Regions from separate parts of the Mesorhizobium sp. ISC15 genome, predicted to be linked through region 1. Evidence: riboswitches for the same ligand, from Rfam matches in the RefSeq annotation. Region 1 holds a riboswitch; each other region holds the start of a gene.
The links. A riboswitch is a leader RNA that binds a small molecule or an ion and turns the genes downstream of it on or off. The one in region 1 is predicted to bind thiamine pyrophosphate.

Region 1 (7,413 bases):
TCCAGGTCCCTGGGGGATTGTATATCGGCGCGGTCCGCATTGAAGGCCAGCCTGCCGGTTTCCGTCTGCATGATGGCGTAGGTGGCGACGAGGTCGGCGCCGGCCGTGCGTTGGGTGAACAATCCTATGGATCCCAGTATACCGAAATCGGCCACGCGGTTGGCGATCAGCGTACCGGCCGCAGTGTCGACGTAGGGCAGGATCTGCACGTCGAGCCCGGCCTCAGCGTAGAAGCCTTTCGCCCGGGCGACATAGAGTCCGACATGGTTTGTGTTCGGCGTCCAGTCGAGAGCGACGGTGACAGTCTGCTGGGCGAAGACGGGCGTGACGGGTCCGAGCCCGGCGATTAATGCGACAGCGATGAAGAGGCGTCTGGAAAGCATGGTCATGTCCTTTGGGCGAGCTGTGGATCGAGAAGGGTATCGAGGATGTCGGCTTCGATGGCGGTGGCTTCCGCCGAGGCAAGACCTTTGCGCGGGTGCGGAAGAGGTATGGCGATTTCGCGCAGCACGCGGGCAGGGCGGCCGCTCAACACATAAATGCGATCGGACAGGAAGACCGCCTCGCGGACATCGTGGGTGATCAGCACGACGGTCCAGCGGTGCCGGTCCCACATCGTCTGAAGCCAGCGCTGCATGCCGGTGCGCGTGAGGGCGTCGAGTGCGCCGAACGGTTCGTCGAGCAACAGCATGGCGCGGTCCTGCACGACGGTGCGCAGCAGCGCAGCGCGCTGGCGCATTCCGCCCGAGAGCTGTGCGGGATACTTATGCTCGAAGCCGGCAAGGCCGAATTCCCCGAAGAGCGGTGCTACTTTGCTGCGGGCCGCCTTGCGGGACATGCCCTGCACTTCAAGACCGAGCGCGGTGTTGTCGATAACCGTGCGCCAAGGCATCAGGGCATCGCGCTGCGGCATGAAGGCAAACGGTCGTCGCGCTTCGGCCAGTGGCCGGCCGTCGAAGTCGACATCGCCGCCGTAGTCATCGAGATCGCCCGTCAGCAACCTGAAGATCGTGGATTTGCCGGCTCCGGAGGGGCCGAGGATTGAAACGAATTCGCCCGGCTCGACGTGCAGGGTGATGCCGGCAAGCACGTCGATATCGCCAAGACTCTTGCTGACTTGGCGCAGTTCCAGCCGCCTGCTCATGGTTTTCGTGCGGCATCGAGCCGCTCCCATGGCATGGCGGCGCGCTGGATCAGCACCGTGGCGGCAAACAGGGCCAGCGTGAGCAAGGCGCTGACCAGCACCGCCGCGAGCACGAGATCGGGCCGGAAATTGTTCTTGGCGTTGAGCATGTAGATGCCGAGCCCTTTGGCCGCGCCGGCATATTCCGCGAAGATGGCGCCGACCACGGCATAGGTGATCGAGATGCGCAGCCCGGCGAAGAAATAGGGCAGCGAGGAGGGCAGGCGGGCCAGCAGGAAAATGCGCATGCGGGAAGCGCCCATCGAACTCAGAAGCGCCGAGATGTCCCGATCCGTCGATTCATAACCCTGCACCAGCGCGACCAGCATGGGAAAGAAGGTCACGAGCGCGACCAGCATGATCTTCGGCGTCAGCCCGAAGCCGAACCAAAGAACGACCAGGGGGGCGATCGCCACCAGCGGCAGGGTCTGGCTGATGACGAACACCGGGAACAGGGCGAGGCGCAGCGGCTTGAAGAAGTCGATCAGCACCGAAAGGATGAAGGCAACGGCCAGCGAGCACGCGAAACCCGCCAATGTGGCGCTGATCGTCGGCACGGTGTTGTCGAACAGCGCCTGGCGCTGCAGGATGGCCTGGAAGAGGACTCGTGACGGCGCGGGCAACGTCGTGGGCGAGATGCCCGAGATGCGCGCATAGAGCTCCCAAACCAAAACCAGCGTGCCGACCGACAACAAGGCCGGTCCGACCTTGGCGAACAAGGCTGCGATTCGCGGCGCGGCGGAGAAAGGCTGGGACATGCGAGACCTCTGGCGCGAAAGATCAGCGCGGGGTCGGGCCGTTGGCCGAGACCTTGAGGTTATGGCCATCGAGCGGGCCGACGAAATCGCCGGACATCGGAAAAAGAAAGATCTGTGCGCCAGAAAACATCGCCCGCCTCGCTCCGCTGGTATTATCCAGATCAGCTCTAGGGTTTACGGGCTTGCAGCCCATCTCTCAGCCCCGACGATACGGAGCACCCCTGTGGATGGCGGCAATTAAACAGATAAAGGGTGGAGCTGCAAGCCTGCGTCCGGCCAGTGAAACCTCACGTCAGAGGAGGTTGCGGTTCCAGCAGGGACATTTGAGCAAAACAGAAACCGGCATCCTGTCGGGATTGGGAAAGGCGTCGGTCGAGCGGATCGTTTTCCGTTCGTCGTCACCATTATCGATGCCACGCGTTTGATGAATTGTGGAAGCGTGTAGATATAATTGCATACGTTGTAGGCAGCGGGTTTCTCTATCGCCAATTGTGACCCCGCGCCTTATCGGAGAGTCAAATGCAAGAATTCATTCTTTTTGCGATTGTGGGGTTTGTAGCCCAAGCTGTGGACGGGGCTCTCGGCATGGCCTACGGCGTGGTTTCCTCGACTACACTATTGGGGTTTGGCGTGTCTCCTGCTCACGCTTCGGCGTCAGTTCACGCAGCTGAACTGTTTACCACCGCGGCCTCAGGTTCGGCTCACCTCTATCACCGCAACATTGACTGGAAGCTTTTCTGGCGGCTGATGCCATTTGGCGTGCTCGGCGGCGTTCTCGGCGCTTTTGTTCTCACCTCGTTCGAGGGAGCCATCATGAAACCATATGTGACCACATACCTTGCGCTTGTCGGAGCTTGGCTCCTGTTCCGTTCATTCCGGCGGATCCCAAGCAATCCGGTCCCTGCAGGCGTGGTACCTCCCCTTGGGCTTGGTGGCGGATTTCTCGATGCCGCAGGGGGCGGCGGATGGGGACCCATCGTAACGACGGGCCTTCTCGGTTTTGGCGGCACGCCCCGCTACGTTATTGGTACGGTCAATGCCAGCGAGTTCCTCATCACGTTGTCGGTGTCTCTGACCTTCTTGTTTGCGTTACTAACGGGCCATTGGGAGGAGGCAGGAGAGCTAACGGAAAATCTACTCTCCGTTGCCGGCTTGATCGTTGGCGGCGTAGTCGCAGCGCCGATGGCCGGATTGGTAGTGAAAACAATCGCAGAAAAGACGCTTCTCAGACTCGTTGGCGTTGTCATCATGCTGCTGGCAGGTTGGCAAACCGCGGAACTCTTCGAATTGGTGTAAACCAACGTCGTGAAATTTCACTTATACACGGAGACTATCGAGTTCTACGCATCACCCGCTTCTCTGGCGGCCGTGCCGGAGACATTCCCAAATGGAACGAAGAGGCCCCGTTGTTGTTTGGGGTCCTTGTACAACCGGAGGCCAACTGATGAAAAATTTGCTTGCAACAACAGGATTGGCGCTGGCGGTCGCGATGCCTGCAGCGGCTCAGGACACCGCGACCGCGAAAGCCGAATTCGTCAACATGGCTGGCGAGAAGAACGGAACGGCCACGCTGACCGAGACAGCGCAGGGTGTGCTGATAGCGTTGGACGTAACAGGACTGCCGGCGGGTGAATGGGTCGCGTTCCATGTTCATGAAACCGGAAAGTGCGACCATCAGACCGGCCATGACTCGGCCGGTGGGCACTTCAATCCGACGAGTGCCCAACATGGATATCTCACTGGAAAAGGCCCGCACGCGGGCGACATGCCAAATCAGCGAGTCGGCGCCGACGGCGTTTTGCGTGCCCAGGCTTTCAACAGCATGGTCAAACTGGACGGTGGAGAAACGGCAATACGAGGCAAGGCATTGATGATCCACGGCGGACAGGATGACTACAAAAGCCAGCCTGCCGGTGATGCCGGAAATCGTCAGGCCTGCGCCGTGATCGAATGAGAAACCCAGCGATGAGTAGAGATCCGTCCGACGTATGATCTGAACGGCTCTTCAGCCTCAGCGGCGAGGTAGTGGTCCATGGTCGGAGCCTGTGGCATGACGACAAGCCAGACGATAAGCTCGTGCGCCTGCCGAGGAATTGACGACAGCCGAAGGCCGAAGTTCGGTCCTTGGTTTTTTGCGACTGCCGGATGATTGCCATGAACGATACTTCTCCTATGGGCTTGTCCTCCACGGGTCTTGCCCAGTCAGCCATTTCCGCCCGCGGCCTGGTCAAAACGTTCGGCAAACTGCGCGCCGTCGATGGTGTCGATCTGGATGTGCCGCGCGGCATGATTTTCGCCATCCTGGGCCCGAACGGCGCCGATCAATCGCACCGGTTTTCGTGGCACCGGGTAAGATAATCGCGGCTCTGAACATCGCTGCCCCGGAAAACCGGGTGCCGGAAGAACGCATTAGCGAACTGGGCGACATGGTAGCCCAGGCGGCCCATCGGATTTCCGCCGCCCTTGGCTTTCGCTCGCCGGCTGCCAATGAGGTAGCGAGTTGAGCCGGTGCCAAACATCATACGACTTCCTCGGCAGATCGCGACGAGGGGTATATCTCCGGAACGGTGAAAATCGACACCTCGCCCTTGAAGCCTTGCAGTTCAAACACACCCGCCTGCACAACCGGCATTGATGCTCCCTGCGCAAATCCGGGACCAAGCACCAGAGGGATCCTCAGCTTTTTGGTCGTTGACTCGAGCCGTGCCGCGCGGTTCACCGGCGAGCCGATCGCGGTGTAGTCGAAGCGCCGTTCGGAGCCGAAATTCCCTACGGAGCAGATGCCAGTCTCGATGGCGACGCCGATTTCGATGGAGGGATGCCCGCGCCCGGCGAAACCGGCATTTTCGCGCTTCACCCGTTCGATCAGGGCAAGCCCCGCCTCGAGCGCGCGCTCGCGATGATCTGGCTGATCAAGCGGCGCGTTCCAGAAGGCTAGCACGGCATCGCCCATGAACTTGTCGATCGTCCCGTCGCGCTTGAGTATCTCATCGGTCGCAAGGCCGAGAAAGTGATTGACCACCTTTCCGATTTCTTGGGCACCGAGTTGTTCGCTCATCGTCGTGAAGCCGCGTATGTCACTCAGCAGGATTGTGATCTCGCGCTTCTCTCCGGACAGGATCGCTTCGGTGTCCGAATTTGCGAGGCGCTGCACCACGGAGGGCGACAGATATTGGGAAAACTGCCGTGCCAGGGTGGACCGACGCTGCTCGCTGCGCCTGTAGAGGACATAGCCTTCGAAGCCGGCTACGAGGATCGTCGCAAGCGCCGGCTGCAATGGATCATAGAGTGCACCCTGCAGGCTGTATTCGAGAGCGCCGAACGCGAAGGGCGTGGCAGCCAGGAGCGCCAGAGCGAGTGCGCCGAGCGCGACACGCTCGGCGAGCACTCCTGAAAGCCCGATGAAAACGATGCCACTGAGGACCAACCACAGCCGCTCCAGCGTACGCGCTAGCGTTGGCTCTACAAGATAGCGCCCGGCAAGGATCTGGCCGATTGCATCAGCGTGGATGTCCACGCCTGGTCGCGCCGGACGCGTCGGCGTGGGCAGATACTGGGTCAATCCCACGGCCGACAGATCAACAATGGCGATGGCGTTCCGCAGCAGCGGATTGCCGCGGCCCGAAAGGATATCACTGGCAGATATGCGCGGCGTGTTAGTGTCGGTTTCCCAGAGGCGGATGCTGCCCTGCGGCTCGAGTGGCACAATGGACCCGGCCATCCTGAGCGCGTCAAACCCGGCGGCATTCATCCGAGCCACGTAGCCGTTCTCTCCGGCGTAGAGGCGCAGGAGTTCGAGCGCGAAGGACGGCCAGAGTTGCACGCCTTGAGCCGTATCTCGGAGCCAGAGCAGCGGCACATGGCGTAATACGCCGTCGGGATCCGGCGAAGTGCGAATGACGCCGAGACCTGCAGCGGCGGTCGAGAAATCTGGAAGCGAGCCTGTCAGACCGGTGAAGCCAGGAAGCGTCTCGGGTACTTGCCCGACGATCGACCAACCGGCTTTGGGCTCTGCTTCTGATACGGTCGCCTCATTGCCCAGGCTGACGGCGAGCGCCGTTCGATGTTTCGCCAGTGCGCTCGCGAGGCGCTTGTCTCCGGCGATACCATCAGGAGAGATGTCAGCCTCAGGCAGCACCAGCGCAAGCCCGATCACCGCGGCACCGGACTCGGCGACACCGTCGACCAGATCGGCCAAAAGGCCACGGTTCCAGGGCCATCGCCCATATGCCTTAAGGCTCGCGTCGTCTATCGAGACTATGACAACAGGATTGCTCGTCGCCTCGCGCGGGGCGAGGAACTGGTAGAAGTCATACGTACGCTCGCGCAGGCGCGATAGCGGCCCGTCGAAAGCAAAATGGCAAGCGAGCAGCAAGAGTACGACCGCAAGACCCGGAAGCTTGCGCCGGGCAGCCCGCCGCCAATCAGCCAAGGGGCTCATGCCGGCCGGCCGGGCCTACCGGCAGTCGGGATAGCAGTCATCCTCATCCACCCCGCTGCCTACAGGGGGCGCTGGGCTGTCAGGGAACTCCATGGCCACGCCGGGCAATGCGCCGTCGGTGGACTTGCAGGCCTTGAGCGAGTTGCCGAGTGATGACGCACAAATCGCGTTTACGTCCAGCCCCGGACCCGGTTTGCCTGGGAGGCCGGTGCCGGCTATCCGCTCGATGCTGTCCAATATCGGGAAGGCGTCGATACCGCCGTAGCCGGTCAGCAGTTTGTCATTGTCCGACGTGCAGGCGTGGCCCGGGTTTGTGACCACGAGCTTGCGGCCATTCATCATGCAGGTCATGCGGCCGGCGCGCAGTATGCCGACGGTCTGACCAGCTATCACAAGCACTTCAATGATGCCGCCTCTGGCTCCGAGCACCATGTGTGGCGTCGCAACTCGCATGTCGCCGCCCTTCGAAACCTGACCGCCGTAGAAACGGGCCAGGCCGCTGTTCATCCTGATGTCGATCTTTCCTGATCGGGACCCCGGATTGTAGACGAATTCATCGATCGTCAGGCTGGTGTTCGGACCAATCTTGGCGCTCGACTCGTCCCGGAACACGAGCATTCCGAGACCGGTGACATTGCTACGCAGGTGGTCGCCGAGTTCGACGCCAGCGCCGACGTTCATCGCCTCGCCGTCATTACGGATGATGTTGGTCTGGTAGGCCGTCATGGACCCGACCGTTTCAGCGACAGATGGTGCCGCAAAGGCAAGGCAGGCGATACAAGTGGCTATCTGACGATACAGGGTCCTCATCGCGGCCTCTTTCAGTTGAGCGTCAACGTGTAGCTCACGAGCAATTCGAATGAATTCCGGTCGCCGCTAGCGATATCGAAGTCGGTTTCGCGATAGGCGAGGTCGACACTGACCTTCTGCCAATCAGTGAGCTGAAAATCGCTTTCCGAGGCAATGCGCCAGAAGTCACTTTCTATGTTCGTGCCGATGCCGACGGACAAGTCGGGAGTGTCGCTGTGGCC
Region 2 (7,413 bases), 520 kb from region 1:
AACACTGCGCCGACAAGCTCGAAGAGATGATCCTGGCCGAGGGCCCGGACACGATCGCCGCCTTCATCGGCGAGCCGATCCTCGGCACCGGCGGCATCGTGCCGCCGCCCGCCCTCTACTGGGAAAAAATCCAGGCGGTGCTGAAGAAGTACGACGTGCTGCTGGTCGCCGACGAAGTGGTCACCGGCTTCGGCCGGCTGGGCACCATGTTCGGCTCCGACCATTACGGCATCAAGCCCGACCTGATCACCATCGCCAAGGGCCTGACCTCGGCCTATGCGCCGCTGTCGGGCGTCATCGTCGCAGACAAGGTCTGGCAGGTGCTGGTGCAGGGTTCCGACAAGCTCGGCAGCATAGGCCATGGCTGGACCTATTCGGCGCATCCGATCTGCGTTGCCGCCGGCGTCGCCAATCTCGAGCTGATCGACGAGATGGACCTGGTGACCAACGCCGGCGAGACCGGCGCCTATTTCCGCGCCGAACTGACGAAAGCCGTCGGCGGCCACAAACATGTCGGTGAGGTGCGCGGCGACGGCATGCTGGCGGCAATCGAGTTCGTCGCCGACCGGGACGACCGCGTGTTCTTCGACGCCTCGCAGAAGATCGGGCCGCAGGTCGCGACCGCCCTTGCGGCAAGCGGCGTCATCGGCCGCGCCATGCCGCAAGGCGACATTCTCGGCTTCGCGCCGCCGCTCTGCCTGACGCGCGAAGAGGCCGACATCGTCGTGTCGAAGACGGCGGATGCGGTGAAGAGCGTGTTTGCCAACATCTGAAAACTGACATGAACGCCATGACCAAAACCCTCCCCGCCACCATGGCCGCCGTGCAGCTGACTGGTCACGGCGGACCGGAAAAGCTCGTCTACCGCACCGACGTGAAAGTGCCGTCGCCCGCCCCTGACGAAGTGCTGATCAAGGTCACCGCTTGCGGCATGAACAACACCGATGTCTGGGTGCGACAGGGCGCCTATGGCACGGAGGAAGATGCTGCCGCCGTATCGACCTGGCGGCGTCAGGGCAACACGCTGACCTTCCCGCGCATCCAGGGCACCGACACGGTCGGCCACATCGTCTCAGTCGGCGATGGTGTCTCGCCGAACCGTATCGGCGAGCGGGTGATGGTCGACTTCTCCATCTACAACCGCGACGACGATTCACTCGCCGACATCGACTATATGGGCCACGGCCGCGACGGCGGCTATGCCGAGTATCAGACCGTGCCGGCCGAGAACGCCCATGTCGTCGACACCGAGTTGACCGATGTCGAACTCGCCACCTTCTGTTGCGCCTATCTCACCGGCGAGCAGATGCTGGAACGTGCCGCATTGAAGGCCGGCGAGCGCGTGCTGGTCACCGGCGCGTCGGGCGGCGTCGGCTCCGGCATCGTGCAGCTGGCGCGGGCGCGCGGCGCCGTCCCCTATGCAGTCGTCGGCAAGGGCAAGGAACAGGCCGTGCTCGACATCGGCGCCGAGGCGGTGATCACCCGGGGTGTGGCCGACCTGCCGGCTGCGGTAAATGAGGCAACCGGCGGCCAGCCGATCGACGTGGTTGCCGATCTGGTCGGCGGCGCGATCTTCAACGATCTGCTGCGCATCCTCAGGCCCGAAGGCCGCTACACCACAGCCGGCGCAATTGCCGGCCCGGTCGTGCAGCTCGATCTGCGCACCATGTATCTCAAGCAGTTGCAGTTGCACGGCTCGAGCCAGGGCACGCGGCACGACTTCCGCCGTATTGTTCGCTACATCGAAGACAAGAAGATCCGGCCGCTGGTCGGCGGCGTCTACAGGCTCTCCGATTTCCACCGCGCCCAAGCGGATTTCATCGCCAAGGATTTCGTCGGCAAGCTGGTGGTCGTTCCAGACGCCATTTCGGATCTCGCAGCGACCCGTTGATAGCCAACACTAACAAGGACTCGGGCTGTTCGCCGACACGGTGAGATCGAGCGCGACATGGCCTTGCGGCGCGCCGAAACGAAGGAAGGCTTCCGACAGCGTCGCGAACACCGGTCCGGCATCGCCTCTCAGCTTCGTGCAGAAATTCTTCGACCTGTCGAAGACGCCCGAAATCTTGAGGAAGTCGATGCAGCCGTAGATCTCATCCATGTGATGGCCCTCGCCGAGCGGATAGAGCGAGAACTGCGCGGCGACCTCTTGTCCGAGTTTTTTCGCACCATCGACATGCGCCCGCGCCGCGCCGATGCGCTCGGCCAGGGACAGCTCGTGGCTGCTGCCGGAAATCGGTGTGCAGATCGGATCGTCAGGCTCGCCCGGACAGCCGCGCGACACCGTCGCCGACAACACGCAATGCAAGCCACTCGCCGCCGCCGATGCGAAGAGGTCGCGCATGGCCGGGAAAAGCTGTTCCGGCGGGCCGACGATCAGCGTCGAGATGTCGTCGGTCTCGATGCGGAAATTCGGTCGATACGGATCGAGCGCCGAAAGCGCCCCAAGGATGACGCCGACGAAATCGTCGCACATCGGATACAGGGAAATCTGTGCACCTGAAAACATGGTCGCCTCGCTCCGCTGGCATTACCCAGATCAGCTTGAGGGACCGAAGGCTTGCACCCACCATCTCAGCCCCGGCAATACGGAGCGCCCCTGTCGATATGGGCGACGTAGCACCCGCGCAACGGATGTTCAAGTGTGGCCCAGGGCAATCGTTCCCAGCAATCGCTTCAGACCAATTACCGAGCTTGGCGGCGCCGCCGAAGCTGCCGATCTCCCCCCTTGCGGGGGAGATGCCGGCAGGCAGAGGGGGTGCTTCCCTCCGACCTGTCAATCGATCGCAGCCGCGCCCTCAAGCTGATTCGGGTTGGCAAGGCTGAAGTCGAAAGTTGGCGATCCTTCACACCCCCTCTGTCCTACCGGACATCTCCCCCGCAAGGGGGGAGATTGGATACCGCTTCGGCTTCGCCAATCACCAAGGCCCATTCAGCTCTGGCTTTGGACGACCTGATCAGCTCTGTGATCCGACCTGCTTGACCGCGGCTTCGAGCGATCTTTCAAACGCGTCGATCATCTGATCGACCTGGGGCTCTGCGATGATCAGCGGCGGGCAGAAGGCCAGCGCGTCGCCCATGTTGCGCGAGATGACGCCGTTCTGCTGCATGAAGCCGTTGACAAGCCCGCCCAGCGCGCCGGCCGTCTCCCACGGCGTCTTGGTCACCTTATCGCCGACCAGTTCGACCGCCGCGATCAGGCCGACGCCACGCACCTCGCCGACAAGCGGGTGCGAAGCGAGGTTGCGCAGCCGTTTCTGCATATGCGCGCCGACCGTGCGCGCATTGCCGACAAGGTCGCGCTCCTCGATCAGCTTCAGGTTCTCGAGCGCGACCGCCGCCGCGACGGGATGGCCGCCGCCGGTGAAGCCATGACCGAAGGTGCCGATCCGATTGCTTTCGTCGGCAATCGGCTCGAACATTTTCTCGTTGATCAGCAGGGCCGAGATCGGCAGGTAGGAGGAAGAGATCTGCTTCGACAGCACCATGATGTCAGGCCTGATGCCGAAGGTCTGCGAACCGAACATCTCGCCGGTTCGGCCAAAACCGCAGATGACCTCGTCGGCGACGATCAGGATGTCGTACTTCGACAGGACCGCCTGTATCTTCTCCCAGTAGCCGGCCGGGGGAACGATGACGCCGCCGGCGCCCATGATCGGCTCGCCGAAGAAGGCGGCGATGGTTTCCGGGCCCTCGGCCAGGATCAGCTTTTCCAAGTCGTCGGCAAGCCGGCTCGAAAACTGCTCTTCGCTCTCGCCTGGCAGCGCCTCGCGCCAATGGTGCGGTGTCGACGTGTGCAGCACATTGGCGATCGGCAGGTCGAAGGAAATGTGATTGTTGGGCAGGCCGGTCAGGCTTGCCGAGGCGATGGTGACGCCGTGATAGCCGCGAATGCGGCTGATGATCTTCTTGCGTGCCGGCTGGCCGAGCGCATTCGACCGGTACCAGATCATCTTCATGGCCGTGTCGTTGGCCTCGGAGCCGGAATTGGTGAAATACGCCTTGCTCATCGGCACCGGCGCCATCTGCACCAGCTTCTCGGCGAGATCGATCAGCGGCGAATGCGATTTGGAGCCGAAGTCGTGATAATAAGGCAGCTTGGACATCTGGCGCACCGCCGCATCGACCAGCCGCTTCTCCGAGAAGCCGACCGCGACGCTCCAAAGCCCGGCCATCGCCTCGATGTAGCGGTTGCCGGCCAGATCCTCGACATAGATGCCGTCGCCCTTCTCGATCACGAGCGGCCCTGCCTCCTCATGCTTGCGGGCATTGGTGTAGGCGTGCATGTGGTAGCTGATGTCGCGGGCTTCGGGAGAATTCGGTCGTGCGTCCATGATGGTTCCTGTCCTGCATGCCGGGACTAGGCCCTGCCGCCGTTTCGGCGCGTATCGCCTCTTGCATTATGCTGTTGGATGCATCTGTTTCTCGTAAGGGTGTCAAGCCCTTTCCGAAGGGCTGGCGGGTGGACGCAGACATGCTGAATTTCAGCTTCGAGGTCGCAGAACGCGAGAACCTGCGCGGAGCCGCCTATGCGCATCGCCGGATCGTGATCGTCGAACGGCTCACCGGCAGCACAACAACAAGGCTGAGGTGGCCCGATCATGGACCATGTCGACTGCATCGTGGCCGGCGCCGGCGTCATTGGCCTCGCGATTGCGCGAGAGATGGCGCAACGCGGCCCTGGACAACCTGATCCTCGAAGCCGAGAACGCCATCGGCACCGGGACCAGCTCGCGCAATTCCGAGGTCATCCATGCGGGCATCTACTATCCGGCCGGATCGCAGAAGGCCCGGCTCTGCGTGGCAGGCCGGGAACAGCTTTACCGTTATTGCGAGGAGCGGGCGGTTCCGCATGCGCGCTGCGGCAAGCTCATCGTCGCCACAGATGCCGAACAGGAGCCGGCGCTTGCTTCCATCCTGGCCAACGCCTCTGCTTGCGGCGCGGGCGACCTGACACCCTTGACCGCAGCAGAGGCACGCGCGCTAGAGCCCAAGCTGCGGTGCACGGCCGCCGCCCTGCTGTCGCCCGCCACCGGCATCATCGACAGCCACGCCCTGATGCTTGCTTTGCGGGGCGACGTAGAGGAGCACGGGGGCACTCAGCCTCAACACCCGCATCGTCTGCGGCCGCATCGAGGGTGGGCGCATCGTTCTCGACACGGTCGACAGCACCAGCGGCGAGCGCTTTGAGATCGTCACCGCGCGCTTCATCAACGCCGCCGGGCTTGGCGCCACGACGCTTGCCCGCTCACTTGACGGGCTCGACCCGCAATTCGTGCCGGAACTTCGCTATGCCAAGGGCAATTATTTTTCGGTCGCCGGCCGGGCGCCGTTCTCGCGGCTGGTCTATCCCATACCCGAGCCGACACCGCGCGGGCGTGCCGCTGCCAAAGGCATAATCCAAACGCCCGTAAGCCATCCGTAAGCCGGGGTCGCAGAACCTCGGTCCGTCGATCACAGCCGATCACCGGAAGCCTCGAGCTCTCCGGAACCGTCGGCTCCATGACGAGGAGGGTTCGATGCGATTCGACAACGATCACGCGCCGCTCCGCCGGGACGACGCGCTATCCGAATGGCATACTGCCTCGGCGCTGGCCGAGCTCTTGTCCTTCGAGCCGTCGAGTCTCGACGCGAAACCGAAGGCTGCGGGTCCTGGCCGGACCGCGGAGGCGCTTTCACGATTTGCGGCGGCGATCCGGGCGCGTATGGCCGGTCCTGGCGGCTACTACAATCTTGGCAACGCGCTCGGGCTGGTGATGGGCGTCACGATCCAGCTCGCCGCCCCTCAGGGATCCGGCATGCGCGGCGGCGCCGCGCTGTTCGACTCTTTCGCTGGCAGCAGCAGTGCGGTGGCGCTGACCTTGGCAACGCTGGTCTTCTTCTGCAGCGGCGAGGTCTATCACCGCGCCTGGGCCGGGCGGGATGTCCCCGATCCAGCGCTTAACCGCCTCGCCGATCTCCTGTCGGGGATCGGCGCGATCGGGCTTGGCGCAGCACTGTTCCTGTTCGGCCAGCCGGTGCTGGCGGCGACCGCCGGACTGCTGCATGCGCTCGGCAAGTTCGGCAGCGCCGCCTACAGGCCCGGCGCCAGCGTGCCCGGGTGGCCGGCTGGATGGCCCGATCCGTTCCGCAGTGCGGTGCTGGCCAGCCGCCTGCCGGCGATGCTCGCGGCGGCGCTGTCGATGGGCGCCGCCTTGCCTGAGGTGTGGTTGGGCGGTTCCCCTGCCCTCGTTGCCGCGCCGCTGACATTGCTTGCCTGCTATCTGCTGTGGGCCAGGGCCGACCTACTCCTGTTTGCCAACAGCGCTGGCGAAAGCGCGCCCGCACTGCCCACCACGGCACGGCCCATGCCCTTGCATCCTCGACCGCCCAAGGCAACCAAACGACCGGGACCATCGATATGAAGCACCGTTTCGAAGCTATACCGAACCCAAGCTGCCGGTTCGAGATCTGGGACAATGAGAACGACGAGCCCGTCGTCCATCACGACCGGCTGCTCACCTTCGCCTCGGCGAAGTTGGCGGCAAGGATCGCCGACTTCCTCAACGAGGGCCGCAGCCACCGGCGCCGCGCCGGCGCCGCCAAATGGCGAGTTGCGGACCGCGATGTCGACCGGGGAGGATGATCGCCACGCTGCTCTACCTCGGGGAAATCCAGGTCTCCCTGACCTTGGCGTCCATGCCGGTATTCAAGGCTAGCGCCAAGGATCCACTGCTGGGCTGGATCGCATCCGGAAGCAGTCTTCACATCAACCTCGGCGGCGAATCCACCTACGATGTTTCCCTCAAGGGCAGTGCCCAGGCCGCCAAGGCCTTTGCGGCAGCCTGCAACTCATGAGACCCTGCAGTTCGTGAGAACCTGTAGTTCATGAGAGCGTCGGAGGAGCGTCGCCATGACCGATGAGCCAAGCCGTGAGCCGGCGCGTGATCCCCAGGATTTGGAGCGCCTGCTGGTTTCCCGGCAGTGGGTGGGAGACATCGACGGCATGGCCGCGCTTTTTGAGCAGAACGCCGTCGTCGACAGCGGTGAAGGGCAGCTGACGCGTGGCCGGGAAGCGATCCGGGCACTCTTCGCGGAGATCACCGCAACGGGCCGAAAATTTGCTGCCGGAAATCAGGCCCCGGCTGTTGTCAGCGGAGACCTGGCACTCACCTCAACCCATCTTCCCGATGGCACCGTGACCGCCGAGGTCGCCCGCCGCCAAGGCGACGGAACATGGCTGTGGGTCATCGATCGATTCTCCGTTGCATAACATCGGGCCCGACGCATGATCCACCGGGAAAATCGGAATCGATTTTCCCGGTGGATCATGCGAACGGGCGCACGGCGCTGTAGCGCAAAGGCGTGAAACCGTGCAGTTTTGGATTTCGAAGTTCCCGAGCGACGATGCCGGCGATGGAGCAGGAACTTCGA
Region 3 (7,413 bases), 5.4 Mb from region 1:
AGGCCGGGTCGGCGATGTTGTCCTCCAGCCGTGAGATCGAGGCGGTCACCGCCTCGATCTTCTTGGGCAGCGATTCCAGCGCGAATTTCTGCTTGAACGACAGTTTCTTTGCCGGGCCCTTCGGCGCAGCTGCTTCGGTCCTGGCTGCCGCCGTCGCTTCGCTGGTCTCGGCCTTCGTCCGCGCCTTGCGGTCGTCCAGCCTGGTGCCGCCGCGCTGCGCCAGCATGTCGGAATAGCCGCCGGCATATTCGATCCAGCGGCCGCCGCCGTCCGGCGCGATCAGGCTGGTCACGGTGCGGTCGAGGAAATCGCGGTCGTGGCTGACCAGGATGACGGTGCCGGCAAAACCGGCGACCAGCTCCTGCAGCAGTTCCAGCGTCTCCATGTCGAGATCGTTGGTCGGCTCGTCGAGCACCAGAAGGTTTGCCGGCCGTGCCAGCACGCGGGCCAGCAACAGCCGCGCTCGCTCGCCGCCCGAAAGCTCACGCACCGGCGTGCGCGCCTGTTCCGGTTTGAACAGGAAATCCTTCATGTAGGAGACGACGTGGCGCTGCTCGCCATTGATGACAAGGTTCTCGCCGCGTCCGTCGGTGAGGTATTGCGCCAGTGTCTCTTGCGGATCGACCGCCTCGCGCTTCTGGTCGAGTGTGGCGATCTCCAGATTGGTGCCGAGCCGCACCGTGCCTGAGTCCGGTTTCAATTCGCCGGTCAGCATCTTCAAGAGCGTCGTCTTGCCGGCGCCGTTCGGCCCGACCAAGCCGACGCGGTCGCCGCGCTGAATACGGGTCGAGAAGCCCTTGACCACGGTGAGGTCGCCAAAGCTCTTCTCGATGTTCTTGGCCTCGATCACCAGCTTGCCGGATTCGGCGGCGTCGCTGGCCACCATGGTCGCCGCGCCCTCGGCGCCGCGATGGCCACGAAAGCGCTGGCGCATGGTCTGCAACTCGCCGAGCCGGCGCATGTTGCGCTTGCGTCGCGCCGTCACGCCATAACGCAGCCAGTGCTCCTCGCGCACGATCTGGCGGCCGAGCTTGTGCTGCTCGCGCTCTTCTTCTTCCAGCACCGTGTCGCGCCATTCCTCGAAATGGCCAAAACCCTTGTCGAGACGGCGGGTCTGGCCGCGGTCGAGCCAGACGGTGGCGCGTGACACGCGCTCGAGGAAGCGGCGGTCGTGCGAGATGACAATCAGCGCCGAAGAGGTGCGGGCAAGCTCCTCCTCCAGCCACTCGATGACCGACAGGTCGAGATGGTTGGTCGGCTCATCGAGGAGGAGAATGTCGGGCTCCGGCGCCATGACGCGGGCAAGGGCAGCGCGCCGCGCCTCGCCGCCGGACAGGTCGTTCGGTCGTTCCTCGCCGGACAGGCCGAGATGCTCCATCAGATAGGTGGCGCGGTAGGGGTCATCGGCGGGTCCAAGCCCCGCCTCGACATAGGCGCGGACGCTGGCGAAACCATCCATGTCTGGCATTTGCGGCAGGTAGCGCACTGTCGCCGAAGGCTGGCGGAACATCTCGCCGTCCTGCGGCTCGATCAATCCCGCAGCGATCTTGAGCAACGTCGACTTGCCCGAGCCGTTGCGGCCGACCAAAGCGATCTTGTCGCCCGCCGACGCTGTCAGTTCCGCCCCGTCGAGCAGCGGCGTGCCACCAAAAGTCAGCTTTATCCCGTCGAGATTGAGAAGTGGCGGCGCCATGTCAGCTTTCAGGTAGGGGAAAAGGATGGGCGAGCAACAGCGCGCGGCCGCTGCCCAGCGCGATTTCGAGCCGGCCCTTGACCTCGTTGGAAATGGTCAGCGATGAGCCGAACGCGACCTCGACGTGGTTCAGCGGCCATTTGGCGCCGGTAACGGTCAAGCCGGAAAGGTCGGAGAAGCCGAGGATCGAAAACAGCGTGCTGTCGGCGTAGTCGAAGCCGGTCTTTCCGGGAAGCAAGGGGATGCCTTCCTGGGCGCCGCTGGTCAAAAGCACCTCTATGCCTGCCTCGGCCAGCCGGATGCTGAGCGCGAGGTGCAGGAAGGCGTGGTCGGTGCGCTTGCCGCCGAACGCGCCGGCGAGCACGAGCCCGGTCGCGCCGCGTTCGAGCGCAGCGGCGATAGCCAGCTCGCCGTCGGTCTTGTCCTTTTCTGCCGGAAACACCTGGCGGGGCACGGCGGCCAGATCGTCCGGCAAGTCCGCCGGCACCGAATCGAAGTCGCCGACCCAGAGTTCCGGCGTCAGCTCCAGCGTCCGGGCATGGCCGATGCCAGCGTCGGCGGCGATGACACGGGAGCCTTCGACCTGGCGGTCGAGCAGCGGCGTGCGGATAAGATCGCCGCCAAGCAGGATGGTGAATTTGCTCATATGCGTGGCCCTTACCAGCCCTGCTTGCGAAACGGAAGGCCGCGCTCCAGATGCCCTGCAAACTTCAGCTTGCGCAGCACTTCGGCCGGGCCTATGTGTCGAAACGCTCTAACGGGGTGCTGGACGTGATCTTCGCGGACCAGCTGAGAGGCAACCATGCCAACCCGCTGAACCTGATCCGGTTTGTACCGGCGGAGGGATTAGACGTTTCGGACAGCCCGACGCCTCAATTCCTTTCAATGTGAACGAAGGAGGCGCCGATGCGCACGTTTTCATACTCTCTTGTTTCGGCAATGCTGCTTGCCGCGTCCGTTCTCGGCACCGGGCCAGCATCCGCGCAGGAGAAACTCACCGTCTATACCTATGAGAGCTTCACCGCCGACTGGGGTCCAGGCCCCGCGGTCAAGAAGGCCTTCGAGGCGGAATGCGGCTGCACTCTCGATTTCGTTGCGGTCGCCGACGGCGTCGCGCTGCTCAATCGCGTCAGATTGGAAGGGGCCGCGACCAAGGCCGACATCGTGCTCGGCCTCGATACCAATCTGACGGTGGAAGCCAAGGCTACCGGCCTGTTTTCGCCGCATGGCCCGGTATCGGACGTCAAGGTGCCGGGCGGCTGGAGCGACGATATTTTTGTGCCGTTCGACTATGGCTATTTCGCCGTCGTCTACGACACCGAAAAGCTGAAGACCCCGCCGAAGAGCCTGAAGGAATTGGTCGAGGGCGATGCCGATGAGAAGATCGTCATCCAGGATCCGCGCACCTCGACGCCCGGTCTCGGCCTGCTGTTGTGGGTGAGATCGGTCTATGGCGACAAGGCGCCGGAAGCCTGGGCCAAGCTCAGGGCAAAGGTGCTCACCGTGACGCCGGGCTGGAGCGAGGCCTATGGCCTGTTCACCAAGGGCGAGGCGCCGATGGTGCTGTCCTACACCACGTCGCCGGCCTATCACATGGTCGCCGAAAACACCGAACGCTATCAGGCGGCGTCCTTCGAGGAGGGCGAGTACCTGCAGATCGAGGTTGCCGGCATCACCACGACTGGTGCGAGGAACCCGCTGGCGGAAAAGTTCCTGGCCTTCATGACCGGTCCGAAATTCCAGAACGTCATTCCCGAGACCAACTGGATGTTTCCTGCCGGCAAGACCGACAAGCCGCTCAACCCAGCCTTCGACAAGCTCGTCAAGCCGACCAAGGCCTTGCTGTTCAGCCCCGAAGAGGTCGCCGCCAACCGCAAGGCCTGGGTCGACGAATGGCTGGCGGTGATGAGCAAGTAGCTTCTGATTGACGATGATCACTCTACGGCGCCCCCCTCTGTCCTGCCGGACATCTCCCCCACGAGGGGGGAGATCGGCCATCATGCCGGCTTTCGCCAATCTCCGACATTGCCGGAATGAGCGGAGCGCTGAACCTGCCAATCTCCCCCCTCGTGGGGGAGATGTCCGGCAGGACAGAGGGGGGCGCGAAGGAACGCAATCCTCGCTAAGAATCTCGAATCTGGTGGTCTAGCGTGCAACGCGCGCCATCATCGGATTCCCGCGTCACAGCTGGCATTCTCGCGCTTGCGGCAATAGCACTTTTGATCGGTGGAGCGTTCGCCGGGCTCATCGTCGAAGGCGCCCGCGACCCGTCCGGCGCCGCGTCGGCCTTCGACCCCTATCTCTTCCGCGTTGTCCGTTTCACCTTATGGCAAGCGCTACTGTCGACACTGCTGTCCGTCCTGCCGGCGCTGCTCGTTGCGCGGGCGCTGTCGCGGCATCCGTGGTTCTTTGGCCGCGGCCTGATCCTGCAGCTCTTCGCCGTGCCGCTGGCGCTGCCGGCCATCGTCGCCGCGCTCGGCATTCTGGCCCTCTATGGCCGTGCCGGCTATTTCGCCGGCCTGCTCAGCGCGATTGGCGGTCAGGGTTGGCCGGGCATATACGGCCTGTCCGGCATCCTCGTCGCCCACGTCTTCTTCAACCTGCCGCTGGCAACGCGGCTGTTCCTTGAAGCGCTGGGGACAGTGCCGGCCGACCAGTGGCGGCTGGCGAGCCAGCTCGGCATGGGCGCCAGACCCGCCTTCCGGCTGATCGAATGGCCGACGCTGCGGGCGGCGCTGCCGGGCGTCGCCGGGCTTGTCTTTATGCTGTGCATCACATCCTTCACCATCGTGCTCACGCTGGGCGGCGGGCCGCGCGCGACGACACTGGAGGTCGCTATCTACCAGGCGCTGCGTTTCGATTTCGATCCTGCCCGCGCGGTGACGCTGACACTGCTGCAGATCGCGCTGACCTTCGTCGTGGTGCTGGTGTTGATGCGGCTCGGCGCCAACACCGTCGGCGATGCCAACCTGTCGGTGGCACCGCGCCGGTATCTTTCGGCAAGCGTCGGCGAGACCGTGCTGAACGCAGCATTGATCGTTCTGGCATTGCTGTTCGTCGCCGGGCCGATGGCGGCCACGGTGATGTCGGGCCTTGGCGCCGATCTTGGCCGGCTGGCGGGCGAGAGCGCTGTGCGGCAAGCGACGCTGACCAGCGCAGTGCTCGCCTTGCTGGCGGCGCTGCTTTCGGTGGCGCTGTCGCTGTCGCTCGTCATGGGACGACGGGCACTGGCCCTGAAGCGTCGCGTCGGCGCCAAGACGCTGCTCGAGCATGCCACCGATACCGGCGCCGGCTTCGTGCTCGTCGTGCCGCCCATCGTCATCGGCGCCGGCTGGTTTCTGCTCCTGCGTACCGTCAGCGACGTCTTCGCGATCGCCCCTGTCATGGTCGTCACCGTCAACGCGGTGATGGCGATGCCGTTTGCCATCCGCGCTATTCGCCCCGGCTATGATGCGGCGAGCGAACGCCACGAACGGCTCTGTTTGCTGCTTGGCATTTCGGGCTGGAACCGGTTCCGGCTGATCGACTGGCCGTCGCTGCGGCGGCCGCTCGCCATGGGTTTCGCCTTTGCCATGGCATTGTCGCTCGGCGATCTCGGCGTCATCGCCCTGTTCGGTAGCGACTCCCTGCAGACACTGCCCTATCTCTTGCTGGCGCGCATGGGCAGCTACCGCACGATGGATGCCGCCGGCCTAGCGCTGCTGCTCGGCCTGGTCTGTCTCGCGCTTGTGCTGGCCGCGGATCGGCTGGGGCGGGGAGAAAAGACATGACGCTCAGCAGCGCTGAAAACGGCACGGCTGTGCGGCTGGAAAAGGTCTCGTTCAGCTATGGCGAAGCGCCGTTTTTATTCGATGTCGCGTTCGCCGCCTCGAAGATCACTGCGATCATGGGGCCGAGCGGCTCGGGAAAATCGACGCTGCTCAATCTGGTGGCCGGCTTTGAGACGCCACGATCGGGCCGCGTGCTGATCAGCGGCGCCGATGTCGGCGCCAAACCGCCTTCGACGCGGCCCGTGTCAATGGTGTTCCAGGAGAACAATCTCTTCGCCCATCTTTCGGTCGAACGAAATGTCGGCCTTGGCCGCTCGCCGTCGCTCAGGCTGGCTGAGGCCGACCACGTGGCAATCGCGGGGGCACTCAAGCGCGTCGGCCTTGCCGGCAAGGAACGGCGTCTGCCGCGCGAACTCTCCGGCGGCGAGCGGCAGCGTGTCGCACTCGCCCGCGTCCTCGTGCGCGATCGGCCGGTTCTTTTGCTCGATGAGCCGTTCGCCTCGCTCGGGCCGGCCTTGCGTGACGACATGCTCGACCTGGTAGCCGGCGTCCATGCGGAGCGGCGCATGACGGTGCTGTTCGTCACCCATCAGCCGGAGGACGCCCACCGTATCGGCCAGGACATGGTGTTCCTGGACAATGGCACGGTTGCCGCGACGGGGACTGTCGCCGATTTTTTCACCAAGGCTGGACCGGAAGCATTCCGGCGTTATATCGGTGCAGGTCCGTTTGGCCAAGGATCACGAGATGTTGCCCGGAAGCGGACATAATTTACGGCCAAACCGGCTTCAGGCGATGTGGCGTTTGCTTGCCTTGGTCAAAGTAGTGTGGCTAGGTCCTCCGATACTGGTCCGGCATAGACTGTGATTTGCCACTACAGTGCCGCGTGTGCTCGTGCGCGCGAAGGATGCTGTGGCAGTTTGATTTTGCGCATGATCCTTTTCTGAAAATCGATGCCCGATTTTCGGGGTCATGTGCCGAGACCCGAAAGGAAGCTGTTCTGCCGACCGGCACCGACAGAGTGAGAAGGAAACCGCTGGCGCGCTTCCTCGCGCTGGCCGGCTTTGCCATGGCGCTGGCAAGCTGCCAGATGTTCACGCCTCCGGACGTTCAGGAATCCGGCTTCCAGCCTTCCAGCAAACCGATCACGGTCGACAATGTCGCCGCTAACAGCAAGCTCGCCGAAATGGCGAAGGCGCAGCATCCGCGTATCCTCGCCACCTATGGCGGTGAATATTCCGATCCCAAGCTCGAGCGCATGGTCGCCAAGGTCGTCGGCCGCCTGACCGTGGTGTCGGCCAACCCGACCCAGACCTACCGCATCACCATCCTCAATTCGCCCAACGTCAACGCTTTCGCATTGCCGGGCGGCTATCTCTACATCACGCGCGGCCTGTTGGCGCTGGCCAACGATTCGGCCGAGCTCGCCGCGGTGATCGCGCATGAGATGGGCCACGTCACTGCCAACCATGGCTTGCAGCGCCAGCAGCTCGAGGCCGAGGAGGGGTTTGCTACGAAGGTCGTCTCGGATGTGCTCGGCGACAGCCCGACCGCCAAGGCGGCACTGATCCGCGGCAAGCTGCGGCTTGCCCAGTTCTCGCGCAATCAGGAGCTGGAGGCCGACGGCATCGGCATCAAGTCGATCGGCGAGGCGGGCTTCGATCCCTTTGCCGCCGGCCGCTTCCTGCAGTCCATGTCGGCCTACACCGATTTCCGCTCGATCAGCGGCGCCACCGACGCCAGCCTCGACTTCCTGGCGACGCACCCCAACACGCCGCAGCGCATCGATCTGGCGCAGCGCCATGCCCGCCAGTTCGGCGCGCCTGGCGTCGGGACGCGCGACCGTGACCCCTTCCTCGCCGGTATAGACGGCCTGCTCTATGGCGACACGCCGGAGGAAGGCTATGTGCGTGGCGAAACCTTCCTGCATCCGGGGCTCGGCGTGTCATT

Region 2: it holds a riboswitch for thiamine pyrophosphate, as region 1 does, so the genes downstream of both, RPG13_RS27000 (YkoF family thiamine/hydroxymethylpyrimidine-binding protein) here and RPG13_RS29575 (ABC transporter permease) in region 1, are expected to answer to the same signal.
Region 3: it holds a riboswitch for thiamine pyrophosphate, as region 1 does, so the genes downstream of both, thiB (thiamine ABC transporter substrate binding subunit) here and RPG13_RS29575 (ABC transporter permease) in region 1, are expected to answer to the same signal.

The regions. Positions count from the first base shown of each region.
Region 1 covers NZ_JAVSPX010000001.1:6,110,982-6,118,394, reverse strand. The annotation lists gene RPG13_RS29585 (ABC transporter substrate-binding protein) at 1-389, opposite strand, end outside; gene RPG13_RS29580 (ABC transporter ATP-binding protein) at 386-1,144, opposite strand; gene RPG13_RS29575 (ABC transporter permease) at 1,141-1,941, opposite strand; TPP riboswitch at 2,062-2,174, opposite strand; gene RPG13_RS29570 (hypothetical protein) at 2,169-2,366, shown strand; gene RPG13_RS29565 (sulfite exporter TauE/SafE family protein) at 2,461-3,237, shown strand; gene RPG13_RS29560 (superoxide dismutase family protein) at 3,386-3,895, shown strand; gene RPG13_RS29555 (hypothetical protein) at 4,096-4,299, shown strand; gene RPG13_RS29550 (CHASE2 domain-containing protein) at 4,460-6,382, opposite strand; gene RPG13_RS29545 (FecR domain-containing protein) at 6,398-7,108, opposite strand; gene RPG13_RS29540 (tetratricopeptide repeat protein) at 7,204-7,413, opposite strand, start outside.
Region 2 covers NZ_JAVSPX010000001.1:5,592,199-5,599,611, forward strand. The annotation lists gene RPG13_RS26990 (aspartate aminotransferase family protein) at 1-773, shown strand, start outside; gene RPG13_RS26995 (alcohol dehydrogenase family protein) at 782-1,891, shown strand; gene RPG13_RS27000 (YkoF family thiamine/hydroxymethylpyrimidine-binding protein) at 1,901-2,509, opposite strand; TPP riboswitch at 2,500-2,611, opposite strand; gene RPG13_RS27005 (aspartate aminotransferase family protein) at 2,958-4,334, opposite strand; gene RPG13_RS27010 (NAD(P)/FAD-dependent oxidoreductase) at 4,609-5,190, shown strand; gene RPG13_RS27015 (hypothetical protein) at 5,520-6,404, shown strand; gene RPG13_RS27020 (hypothetical protein) at 6,401-6,625, shown strand; gene RPG13_RS27025 (hypothetical protein) at 6,622-6,837, shown strand; gene RPG13_RS27030 (YybH family protein) at 6,893-7,252, shown strand.
Region 3 covers NZ_JAVSPX010000001.1:692,767-700,179, reverse strand. The annotation lists gene RPG13_RS03510 (ABC-F family ATP-binding cassette domain-containing protein) at 1-1,693, opposite strand, end outside; gene RPG13_RS03505 (thiamine diphosphokinase) at 1,695-2,339, opposite strand; TPP riboswitch at 2,442-2,556, shown strand; gene thiB (thiamine ABC transporter substrate binding subunit) at 2,600-3,610, shown strand; gene thiP (thiamine/thiamine pyrophosphate ABC transporter permease) at 3,844-5,463, shown strand; gene thiQ (thiamine ABC transporter ATP-binding protein) at 5,460-6,233, shown strand; gene RPG13_RS03485 (M48 family metalloprotease) at 6,533-7,413, shown strand, end outside.